DNA from 4 places in the Arthrobacter sp. QXT-31 genome. Region 3 is predicted to be linked to each of the others. Evidence: riboswitches for the same ligand, from Rfam matches in the RefSeq annotation. Region 3 holds a riboswitch; each other region holds the start of a gene.
What was found. Region 3 has a riboswitch for cyclic di-AMP ahead of BWQ92_RS00980 (M23 family metallopeptidase). Riboswitches for the same ligand answer to the same signal wherever they lie in the genome.
Positions count from the first base shown of each region.

Region 1 (2,861 bases), 2.2 Mb from region 3:
GGAGCTCATGACCACCCGGCCCGTGGTGTTTCCGGGCCTGCCGGTGCTCATGGGGATAGTCCTGCTCGCAGCGGTGGGAACCGCCGCCGCCGTCGTGCTGGGCGGGTCCCTCATCCTGGCGCTGCTGCTCCTGCTGCTGGGCCTGGTGGCCGGCGTGCTGCTGGTCCTGCCGGTGGGCGGCGCAGACGTGCCGATCGTCATCTCGCTGCTTAACGCCTTCACCGGCCTCGCTGTTGCGGCGTCCGGCCTGGTGCTGGGGAACGTGCTGCTGGTGGTTGCCGGCACGCTCGTGGGGGCGTCGGGCACCATCCTCACCCGGGCGATGGCCGCGGCCATGGGCCGCAGCGTGGCCGGCATCCTTTTCGGGGCCTTCCGGGGAGGTTCGACGGCGGGATCCACCGCCGTGAGCGACCGTCCGGTCCGCTCGTCCAGCCCGGAGGACGTGGCGGTGCTGCTGGGCTACGCGCAGCGCGTAATTATCGTTCCCGGGTACGGGCTGGCCGTGGCGCAGGGGCAGCACACCGCGGCGGAGCTGGCACAGGCCCTGGAATCCCGCGGAATCCGGGTGGACTTCGCCATCCATCCGGTCGCGGGGCGCATGCCAGGGCACATGAACGTGCTGCTTGCCGAGGCCAATGTGCCGTACGAATCGCTCAAGGAAATGGGCGAGATCAACTCTGAGTTCCGCACCGCCGACGTCGCGCTGGTGGTGGGCGCGAACGACGTCGTGAACCCGGCGGCCAAGACCACCGCCGGTTCGCCGATCTACGGGATGCCGATCCTTGAAGTGGCGGACGCCCGGCAGGTGGTGTTCCTGAAGCGGTCCATGCGGCCCGGGTTCGCCGGAATCGAGAACGATCTCATGTACGAGCCGCAGACCACGCTGCTGTTCGGCGACGCCAAGGAATCCCTGACAAAGGTGTTGGGCGCGGTAAAGGCCCTGTAGGGTGGGACCTTCGGGACCGCCAGCCCTTCTCGGCGCCCTTTCCGTCAGCGTTCCTTCCCGCCTCGCCGTTACCGAAATGTGACATTTGATGCCCACGTGCGATAGCCTCGGCGGGTGCCTTGGTTCCGCTCAGGGCATTCCCGGGCAGAATGCCGAGCCCTGCCGCTGACCGGGATCCGTTCGCAATGACCCGAAGGCAGGGACGGGGGAACCACGTTAGTACCGGCCTTGCCAGCAAGGCCTAGGGGTTAAGTCCAGACGCTCCGCGCAGCGGGCAATCAGGACCGGGTGACTCCCATCCGAACCCGACAGCTAACCCCGCAGGCATGGGAGAGGCCCATCACCATGTCACGTAAGTCATTCGCGCGCCATCGCGCCACCCCCACGACGTCCATCGCTCTGCAGGGGCTGTCGTATTCCCTCAAGTCCAACGCCGCGACGGTTGCCAAGCCCGCCGCCGCAGCCGCCGTCGCTTCCGGTCTCCTGTTCGGTGCCGGCGCGCCCGCCCACGCTGGTGCCTACGCGCCCGACGCGTCTGGTACTGCCGCTACGCAAGCCGCCACAGGTGCCGCCGGTGCGGTCCAGTCCGCTGCCGGCCAGGCGCTGGCTGCGCCCGCCACGCCTGCAGCCCCCGCCCCGGCAACCGGCGGTTCTGCTGTTGCCGGCGCATCCCACACCGTGGTGGCCGGCGACACCCTCGGTGACATCGCGGCACGCCACGGGGTCAGCCTGGATGCACTCCTCGCGGAGAACGGCCTGTCTCTGGCATCAATCATTTACCCCGGTGACCAGATCCTGATCCCGGGACCGGGCGCTGCTGCAGCACCTGCCGTGCCCGAGGTTCCCGTGGCCCCTGCTGTCCCTGAGGCTCCTGCCCCGGCGGCTCCCGCACCTGCGGCAACCGAGCCCTCCGGCATGGGCATCTACACCGCCTCCGCATCCATAACGCCGGCGGCCGCGCCCCAGACGGCCAGCGGTGTGGGCGCAGCGATCGTGGCTTCCGCCCAGTCGCAGCTCGGTGCCACCCAGGACTGCACCATCCTGGTGGAGCAGGCGCTCCGTTCCATCGGCAAGTCCGTCGGTGACCTCGCGCCCACGCAGTTCTACCAGTACGGCACTCCGGTCTCCTCCCCGCAGCCCGGCGACCTGATGATCAGTGGTGGCCACGTCGGCGTCTACATCGGCGACGGCCAGGCAATCAGCAGCGGCATGAACGGTGTCAACGAAACCATCGTGCACCCGGCCTCCTGGCTCACCGGCTCCACCTACGTGCGGGTGAACGCCTAACAGCGCGGATGTCCGCCCGGCCGGGCGGCAACCGGATACGGCAGCGGCGGATGCTTTGGCATCCGCCGCTGCTGCGTTTAACGGTCGTCGCCGCAGGCTCTGACGGGCGGCCGGGCGGTGCGGTCAGGCTGGCTGACGGGGCTAACTAGCTGTATTGACCACGGACGTTAGTGACGCTCGGCGTGGTTCGGTGACATGAAGAAGACCTCCGGGTGGAGTGGGGCTTGTCTAGAGTCCAATTCCACGCACGGAGGTCTTCATGTCCCACCCTAACGCTCTTCTGACGCCCCGTGGCCGGCTGCAGCTCGCGCAGTGTGTCGTTGACCAATGTTGGAGTCTGCGCCGGGCCGCGGAACGGTTCCAGGTCTCGGTCCCGACCGCTGCGCGCTGGGCTGAGCGCTACCGCGAGCATGGACCGGAAGCAATGGAGGACCGCTCCAGCCGCCCGCACTCTTCGCCTCGGCGGACTGCCACGCGTACCGAGCGGCGGATCATCGCCCTCCGTGTGAACCGCCGGTGGGGCCCTGCCAGGATCGGTTATCTGCTGGGCATCCACCCCTCCACCGTCCATCGTGTGCTGTCCCGCTACCGGCTCGCGAAACTGGCCTGGCTCGATCGCGGCACCGGC
Region 1 covers NZ_CP019304.1:2,399,782-2,402,642, forward strand. Annotated here, with positions in the region: gene BWQ92_RS10870 (NAD(P)(+) transhydrogenase (Re/Si-specific) subunit beta) at 1-946, shown strand, start outside; cyclic di-AMP (ydaO/yuaA leader) riboswitch at 1,125-1,286, shown strand; gene BWQ92_RS10875 (LysM peptidoglycan-binding domain-containing protein) at 1,292-2,233, shown strand; gene BWQ92_RS10880 (IS481 family transposase) at 2,493-2,861, shown strand, end outside.
Region 1: linked by a shared signal. The riboswitch ahead of BWQ92_RS10875 (LysM peptidoglycan-binding domain-containing protein) and the one ahead of BWQ92_RS00980 (M23 family metallopeptidase) in region 3 are both predicted to bind cyclic di-AMP.

Region 2 (2,861 bases), 1.4 Mb from region 3:
GGAGGCCGCTGTTATGAGGGCTTTAGGGCGAAGCTGTGCAGGGGCTGTGGAAGAGTTCCTGCACGATTCCCTGCACGAGGGCGGCCGCAGTTCTGCACCGCTTTGCCGGCCGCGGGGGAGCCGAAGACAGCGCAAAAGGGCCCCGGATCCTGGCGGATCCGGGGCCCTGGGCAACCATGCCGGTCACCCTAAAGCGGTGCAGAATTGTTCGCCGTCAGCCGGGCTGGCCGCGGGAACCGGTCAGTACCAGTTGTTGGCGAGGTGGAAGTTCAGCGCACCGCACGGGGAGCCGTAGCGCTCCTTGATGTAGCCAAGTCCCCAGTTGATCTGGGTGCGGTAGTTGGTGCGGTAGTCCGCGCCGGAGCTCGCCATCTTCTCGGCAGGCAGCGACTGCACGATGCCATAGGCGCCACTGCTGGGGTTGGTGGCCGTGGTGCGCCATTCCGATTCCTTGGTCCAGAGCCGCTTCAGGCACTGCATCTGGTCCGCGGACCAGCCGTAGGAGCCGAGCTTGCTGGCGGCGTAGGCCTGCGCACCGGCGGGATCATTCACGGCAGCAGGGGCAGCAGCCTTGGCCTTCGCCTTGGCGGCGGCAGCTTTGGCGGCAGCAGCCTTGGCAGCGGCGGCCTTTGCCTGGGCAGCAGCAGCCTGGGCAGCAGCAGCCTTGGCGGCAGCGGCATTCCTGGCGGCGGCCGTCTTGGCGGCAGCGGCCTTCGCCGCGGCAGTCTTAGCAGCGGCAGCCTTGGCGGCAGCAGCCTTAGCGGCGGCAGCCTTCGTAGCCTCGGTGGCCTTGGGGGCGGACTGCGGCGTGACGGACGCCGCGGACGGGGCCGGCAGGGCGGAGATGAGCGTCTTGTCGAAGCTCAGCGTCTGGCCGGCGTCGGCGGTGGCAGACGTCCCGGCGGCGGTGGGCGTTACCTGGTCAGCCGCCTGCCCTGCGGCGCCGACGCCCACGAGCACGGCGGCGGCAGTGGTCAGGACGGCAGCCCGGCGCCCGAAGGACGGAAGGCTTGCGGCGAAGCGGCCGAATGCAGTGGTGGGACGGGCCGGTTCCGCGCGGTGCCGGGAATTGGCGGGGCGTGACGTCGTGCGGTCAGACTCGTGCGAGGCGCGTTCAGGGCGCGCCTGATCCTTAAATTCAGACATGGTGGATTGCCTCTCAACACCTGCGGAGTTAGCTGTCGGGTTCGGATGAGGTCATCCGGCCGCACGGAAACTACACGTGTCGGCTTCACCCCAAGGGCTGATGCGGAAAGCCCGGGACTCTGGTTCCCCCGCCTCTGCCTGAAATAGCGGAATCCGGGAAGCGGCAGAGCTGGGCGTCAATCCGGACATGCGGCTCAAGTGGCGGCCGCACTCTATCGACCGTACAGGAGCCTTTTGATTAAGTCACATTTAGATAACGGACATCACGACGCCGGCGCGGCGCCTTGCGCGGGCAGTCGGACAGCGAATTCGGTCCGCCCTGGCCGGGATGTCACCTCCACCGTTCCGCCGTGGGCCTCGACGATGGACTGCACGATGGACAGGCCCAGGCCGCTGGTTCCCTCGGCCGAGGCCATGCCCGCTTCACCCTGCAGGACATCCGGTTTTCCCTGTGAATCCGGGGCATGCAGGGGTGTTCCCGCGCTGGCGGCGCCGGCGCCGGAACGGCTCGCCGTCGCCCATGCCGGAGCCAGGACCGGCTGCCCCGGTGTCGCACGTGATGCGTCTGCGCGGGCGAAGCGCGCGAAGACCCGATCCACGAATTCGGGCGGGATGCCAGCGCCGTCATCCGTGACTGAAATCACAGCAGAGCCGTCGGCTGACCGCATCACGCCGGTGGTCACCGTGGTGCCGGGCGGGGTGTGCTTGCGTGCGTTGGAGAGCAGGTTGACCAGCACCTGGTGGAGCTGTGAGGCGTCGCCCCGGACCGATATGGGTTCCGCCGGAAGTTCGAGATGCCACGCCCGGTCCGGTGCCATGACTTTTTCGTCGCTGACGGTCTCAATCACGAGCTGCGTGAGGTCCACGTCGCCGAGTTTGAGCGGCTGGCCTTCATCGAGGCGGGCCAGCAGCAGGAGGTCCTCCACCAGGGCGGTCATGCGTTCCGACTGGCTCTGCACGCGGGCAAGCGAACGCTGGCCGTCCGGGGTGAAGTTTTCCGTCATGCGCATCAGCTCCGTGTAGCCGCGGATGGCCGTGAGCGGTGTGCGGAGCTCGTGGGAGGCGTCCGCCACGAACTGCCGCACCTTCATCTCGCTTTCCTGCCGCGCCTCCAGCGCGCTGGAGACGTTGTCCAGCATCAGGTTCAGGGCATGCCCCACGCTGCCCACTTCGGTTCCGGGATGGGCGTTCGACGGCGGAACGCGGACAGCGAGTGCCACCTCACCGGCGTCCAGCGGCAGGCGGGAAACCTGGGTGGCCACCTCGGAGAGTTGCTCCAGCGGCTTCATGGTGCGCCGGATGAGCACGGTCCCGGCCAGGCCGATCAGTACGAGGCCGCCCAGCGACACGATGGTGATGGTCCAGACCAGCGAGGTCAGCGTGTTCTGCTTGTCTGCCAGCGGGAGCCCGGTCACCATGACGTCGCCGTAGGGAGTCTGGGCGGCCACCAGGCGGTATGTGCCCGAGGACAGAGTGCGTTCGACCGGCACGCCGTCGCGGCGGAGATTCAGAAGGGTCTGGTTGTCTGCAGCGGACAGCGACGCTCGGGTGGAATCTGTGGCGATGAATCCGCTGCCGCTGACGGTGCCGTTGGCGATCCTGGCGGTGAGCGTTCCGATCCGCTGGCCCCGCGCGTCCAACGGGTCAGGACGTGTACCCGGGTTGCCCAGCGGTGGCCGGCCAAATTCACTGGACCGCCGCGCGGCGTCCGTGAG
Region 2 covers NZ_CP019304.1:1,557,996-1,560,856, reverse strand. Annotated here, with positions in the region: gene BWQ92_RS07010 (hypothetical protein) at 241-1,146, opposite strand; cyclic di-AMP (ydaO/yuaA leader) riboswitch at 1,152-1,305, opposite strand; gene BWQ92_RS07005 (HAMP domain-containing sensor histidine kinase) at 1,410-2,861, opposite strand, start outside.
Region 2: linked by a shared signal. The riboswitch ahead of BWQ92_RS07010 (hypothetical protein) and the one ahead of BWQ92_RS00980 (M23 family metallopeptidase) in region 3 are both predicted to bind cyclic di-AMP.

Region 3 (2,861 bases):
TTAGGGTTCCCGGCCGCCAGCCTTTCGGCTTCGGTGTAGTCAGAAAGCTGCAGGACAGCGGGCTGGTAATACACAAGCCATACGGGGACGTCGAGCTAACCCAGGGCTAGTGCCGCCGCTGGGCTGACAGGGCAATGATCAGTTGGTCCGGGTGCCGGGTGGACGCCAGCCAGTACGGGGTCCGGTCGGAGGGATCGGTTATCTGGATCCGGACCACCGGATCCACCCAGCCACGGATGCACAGAAACGCCAGGCCATTGAGTCGGGTGCCGCGTTCGGCCGTCGCTTCGGCGCGGCGGAACGCCGTCGTGGTGCCGACGAAGCTACGTTCGATAGTGGCCCGGCCCACACGCAGCGTTGAACCGGTCACCTGGATTGTCGGGGTAGTGCGGACCAGCACTACTGAAATGATGGCGAACAGCACAATGGCTCCGGTGATCCCGGCCGTGATGCTGATGGGCGCAAGAATCAGGATTCCGGCGCTCGATAAGCCCGCGGAGACTAGCCAGATCCAGAAGTTCGGCCAAACCTTTTCGGTGTAAAGAACGATGGCGTCACCGGGGGGACTCGTTGGGGTAGGCGCAACTCCGCTGGATTCAAGCATGGGACAAGCTTTCCACTTTTCCTGGACTACTTCGTCTTGGCGACGGCGGTGGCGCCCCGTGCTGTCTGTAACAGGTTACAACCCGCCCCGTCCTACCGCGGCCCACCCGAGCGCAGGGGCGGTGGGGCGGAAGATGACGGGTTATTACATCACAGTTTCGTTAGATATAGTTTGACCCAAGCATCGATACCAAAGCGTTACCTGATCCGGAGCCGAGCTCTGCCAGCGGATCAGGTGCACGAGTCACCAACTGGCAGAGGCGGAGGAACCACAACCGGCAGTCGCAGGACTGCCTTGGGGTGAAGTCCGTCAGCAGCAAGCCCTCTCTCAGCTAAGGATCCTCACGGGACACCTCTGCGCCAAAGTGCTTGTTACGGCGGACCGGGTCTTTGAACTCTCTGACCCGAACCCGACAGCTAACTTCGCAGGCTTCCCAGAGAGGAATAAGGCTTGGCCACGCAATACCCCAAGGGCCGCCGGCGCGCGACAGGCCCCGCTTCGGCGCCCAGTGCGCGCGGGGCGTTTACCGCCGGCAGGCCCCGGGATCCGCAGCGCGAAGCACGCCGTCGCCGGGGACCCTTCCGCCAGATTACTGATTTCGCCGCAGCCAGCGGCATGGGCCAGAAGGCCGGCATCGCTTTCGCAGCCACGGGCCTGGTACTGGCCATGACCGTTCCGGCGACCGGCCCGGTGATAACCTCGCAGCAAACCGGCCAGGCCGCGTCCGCGCTTTCCGCCGCCGCACAGCCTGAGATTTCCGCGACGGCGGGAGCCCGGATCGAGTTCAGCCGCTCCCAGGTGGCCACCAAGGCAGACCCAGACGGCAAGCTGAAACAGCTACTCAGCGCCCAGTCGGCCGGTGCCATCACCAGCGCAGCCTCCGCTGGAACTCTTGGCGCCCCGCTCGCTACGATGACCACGGTTTCGCCCTTCGGGTACCGGGTCAGTCCCATCACGGGCGGTTCAGGGGACTTCCATCGGGGACAGGACCTCGTGGCGCAGTGCAGCACTTCCGTCCTGGCCGCTGCCGCAGGCACCGTCACCTTCGCAGGTTGGCACCCGTACGGCGGAGGGAACCGCGTGGTCGTGGATCACGGCAATGGCCTGAAAACCACCTACAATCACCTGTCTTCCTTCAACGTGAGCCAGGGGCAGAAAGTGTCCCGGGGGGACGTTGTGGCCTTCAGCGGAACCACGGGCGCCTCCACCGGCTGCCACCTCCACTTCGAGGTTGAAGTAAACGGTGAAGTTGTCGACCCGAACGGCTGGCTCTAAAGTCACTGATGGCGAGCTCTCACATTGTTGTGACATGCCGTGTCCTGGATGTGACAATTGGTTCGAAACCCTGGTGCTGTAGCGCCATGGAGGGCCCGGACGGGACTTCCGCACTTAGCGCTGCCGAGAGATCGTCCTCCGCACTCGTCGCCTACCTGGCCTTGGAAGGCACCGACGCCTGGATGCGCCGGCACCAGGACCTCAGCAGCACCGGAAAACCCACGGCGTTGCCACCACGGCGGTTGGCCCTGCTCATCGCCAATCGGCATCGGATTGCACAACCTCGGCGAAGGCCTGGCCATCGGCTCCGCGTACGCTGTGGGATCCCTGGCGCTCGGGGCCACGCTGATTGTCGGTTTCGCCATCCCACAACACCACCGAAGGACTGGCCATCGTCACACCGCTGGCCAAGGAACCCGCTCGCCTGGGTGGCTCGCGGACGGTCGGCGAGGAAATCCCAAAGGGCGGCATCGTCATCGTATATTTTCCGCGCAGCGGGGGTGGGCTGCAGGACCCTTCAGCAATTGTCGCGGCAACGGTTGTTGCACCCTCGTTCGATGTGGCTGATGACCTTTCATCGGTTCACGCTAACATCGGGAGTGCCGGGGCCTCCGAGTAGATGGGCAAGCGGGGACTGATGCGCTGGCCGCGACACACGAGGATCCCACTACCTCTCAAGGCGCCCCTGGGCCATACTTGCGAGGTAGTCGTTGTATGTGTCGAGCTCTGCATCCTCGACGCGTTGTCGTTGCTTCGAGGTGCGCATCTCCCGGGTGCGCCAGCGGGAAAGGCAGACGATGAGTACCACGAATAGCGGTAGTTCTGCATAGGTCCATACCAGGGCCCCGGCGATCGCCTGATCGAGGATCGGATCATGGTCGCCGGTGGGGTTGGCGTATGCGCTGAAAAGCGGTGTCCCGGTTCGGAGCAGGATCAGGCCGAAGACGGCATGGATTTGGAGCTCGACGACGATGTCGACGAA
Region 3 covers NZ_CP019304.1:196,933-199,793, forward strand. Annotated here, with positions in the region: gene BWQ92_RS00975 (DUF3093 domain-containing protein) at 107-604, opposite strand; cyclic di-AMP (ydaO/yuaA leader) riboswitch at 830-1,050, shown strand; gene BWQ92_RS00980 (M23 family metallopeptidase) at 1,055-1,879, shown strand; partial or broken gene BWQ92_RS00990 (cytochrome c oxidase assembly protein) at 2,547-2,861, opposite strand, start outside.

Region 4 (2,861 bases), 1.0 Mb from region 3:
CCAGGATGGCGGCCCGGACCGCGCTCCGATGGGTCTCGATGGTCTCATTCCAGAGTTTCGGCATTCCTGAATTATACGCTTCGTCGCATCTTGGACACATCGCCGGAGGCGAGACATACTGTCTTATAAGAAGCCGCCGCCACGCAAATGACTGTGCAGGAGAAATGACATGACCAGCGAGCGAAACCGTCCGGACAGCGGCGCCGAACGCGCCAGGGAGACTCTGACCGGCCCGCCCCGCTGGGTCAAGGTCTCCGCGATCGTTGCGGGCATCCTGATCCTTGTCGTCGTTGCCGCCATGCTGCTCACCGGGGGTCAGCACGGCCCCGCCAGACACGGATTCGGCATCGGCGCACGCATCTCACACCCCGCTGCTGCGCAAAGCCAGCCTGACCCGCCCGCGATCCACCGCGACGGCGGCCAGATGTGAGCCTCCGATGATTCTGACATCCGCGACCCGGAAAGTGCTGCTGACCCTGCATGTCATGTCATCAGTGGGCTGGGCCGGAGCGGTTGCAGTCTTCGTCGTCCTCGACATTGCAGTCCTGGCCAGCTCTGACGCCCAGTTGGGACGCGTCCTCTGGTTGGCCCTGCAGGCGGCCGTGTGGTCCCTCCTCGTTCCGCTGGCCTTCGCGTCCCTGCTGACCGGCCTCGTTCTGGCGGTGGGAACCGTCTGGGGACTGTTCCGGCACTACTGGGTGCTCTTCAAGCTCGTCCTCACCCTCATCGCGACGGTTGTGCTGGTGCTGTACGTCCAGACGATCAGCACAGTCGCAGGCATCGCACAAGATCCGGCGATGTCCGGCATGGACTCTCCCTCTGCCCTGCTGCACACCGGCGGGGGCCTAGTGGTGCTGCTTCTGACAACTGTCCTGGCCATCTACAAGCCCCGGGGCATGACCCGGTACGGCCAGCGAAAACGACTGGAGCAGCGCAAGCAGACCGTGTCGTAACAGCCTGCGATTCGGCAGAGCCGATCCTCCCCCGCGGAGGGCCGGTAACCTGCGGCCCTTCGATAATCTGCGATTGACCACCTTGCCTTCCTACGCCCCGCGGGAATCAACAGGTACGGCCGAATGCGCACCAACGACAGCAGCTCCCCTGCCTTCACCGAAACACGAGGCACATTGCCTATGCCGGCTTGCTGGCCCTGACAGTAATGCATGCCTCCGCGACCCCCGCGCTGAAGCCCTTGATGAGGTGAAGTCGCCGAACGACGCGGACCGTTACCTAAATGTGACTTTTCACCGGCATGTGGGGTAGCCTCTATCGGTGCCTTGGTTTAATCGGGGCATTCCCGGGCAGAATGCCGAGCCCTGCCGCTGACCGGGATCCGTTCGCAATTTCCGATGGCGGGGACGGGGGAACCACCTTTTTACCGGCCGTGATCATTCGAGGCCTTGGGGTTAAGTCCAGACGCTCCGTATAACGACGGGGAGATGGACCGGGTGACCTTCCCACCCGAACCCGACAGCTCACCCCGCAGGCATGGGAGAGGCAAAATACCATGTCACGTAAGTCCATTTCGGCGCGCCACCGCGCCACCCCGACGCAGTCCATCGCTTTGCAGGGACTGTCGCATTCCCTGAAGTCCAACGCTGCATCAATTGCCAGGCCCGCCGCTGTCGCGGCCGTAGCATCAGGCCTCGCATTTGGCATCGGCGCCCCGGCACAAGCCGGCACCTACGCACCGGAGGGCTCGGGCAGCACAAGCACTGCATCAACCGCCCAGACCCAGACCGGGCAGGGCCAGGCAGCCGCTGCGTCTGTTGGCGCCACGCACACCGTTGTATCGGGCGATACCCTCGGGGCGATTTCGGCACGCCACGGTGTTGACCTGAACGCAGTCCTGTCAGCGAACGGGCTGTCTATTTCCTCCGTGATCTACCCCGGTGACCAGATTCGGATCCCCGGCGCCGGACAGGCTACCCAAGCGCCCCAGGCACCCCCGGCTGCCCCTCAGGCGACCCCGACGGTGCCCTCAGCACCCAAGCCGGCCGGCATGGGCATCTACACTGCATCCGCATCCATCAAGCCGGCCTCATCGCCCGCACCGGCAGCAGCCGCCTCTACAGCTCCGGCCAGCGGGGTGGGCGCCGCTCTCGTGGCCTCGGCCCGGGCCCAGCTCGGAGCAACCCAGGACTGCACCATCCTTGTGGAGCAAGCCCTGCGGTCCGTCGGCAAGTCGGTGGGCGACCTCGCGCCCCTGCAGTTCCACCAGTACGGGACCCCGGTTTCCACCCCCCAGCCCGGTGACCTGATCATCCGCGCAGGACATGTCGGGATCTACATCGGCGGCGGGCAGGCCATCAGCAGCGGCATGAACGGCGTCAACGAAACTATCGTGCATCCGGCATCCTGGCTCGGAGGATCCACCTTCGTACGGGTAAACGCCTAAGAGCCAAATCGAGATTAAACGGCGGCAGGGGCAACAGCACCTGCCGCCGTCGTGCCCCAAGAGCGGTTTGATCCCTACCGGGTGGTTGACACCTGAGAGACAGTGACCGATTCGCTTGGGCTGACACTTATCTGCCTGCACGTTTTATTGTCTTATTGCCGGAGTCTTAGGACGCCGCCGGCATCAACCCAAATGCCGCCAGACTCGGCAGGGGGGAGGTATCCCCGCCGAACCCAGCGGCTCTGATCGGTCCCGGCTTTCGGCGTCCGCTCAAGACCAGATTGGCTGGCTTCCCTAAGCGACATTCGCGACCCGGCAATGGGTTCCCTAGTCTGGTTCCATGACGGGTCCAAGCAGCGCGCGATGTTCGGCGACGAGTATGCGGAGCAGACGCGTCGATTCCTGCGCCTCGAGTGATCACGGGCATTTCGCCTTCTCCTACGAGCCGGTCAGGGGAAAGGAA
Region 4 covers NZ_CP019304.1:4,226,718-4,229,578, reverse strand. Annotated here, with positions in the region: gene BWQ92_RS19235 (TetR/AcrR family transcriptional regulator) at 1-64, opposite strand, end outside; gene BWQ92_RS19230 (hypothetical protein) at 170-430, shown strand; gene BWQ92_RS19225 (DUF2269 domain-containing protein) at 438-953, shown strand; cyclic di-AMP (ydaO/yuaA leader) riboswitch at 1,335-1,504, shown strand; gene BWQ92_RS19220 (C40 family peptidase) at 1,508-2,398, shown strand.
Region 4: linked by a shared signal. The riboswitch ahead of BWQ92_RS19220 (C40 family peptidase) and the one ahead of BWQ92_RS00980 (M23 family metallopeptidase) in region 3 are both predicted to bind cyclic di-AMP.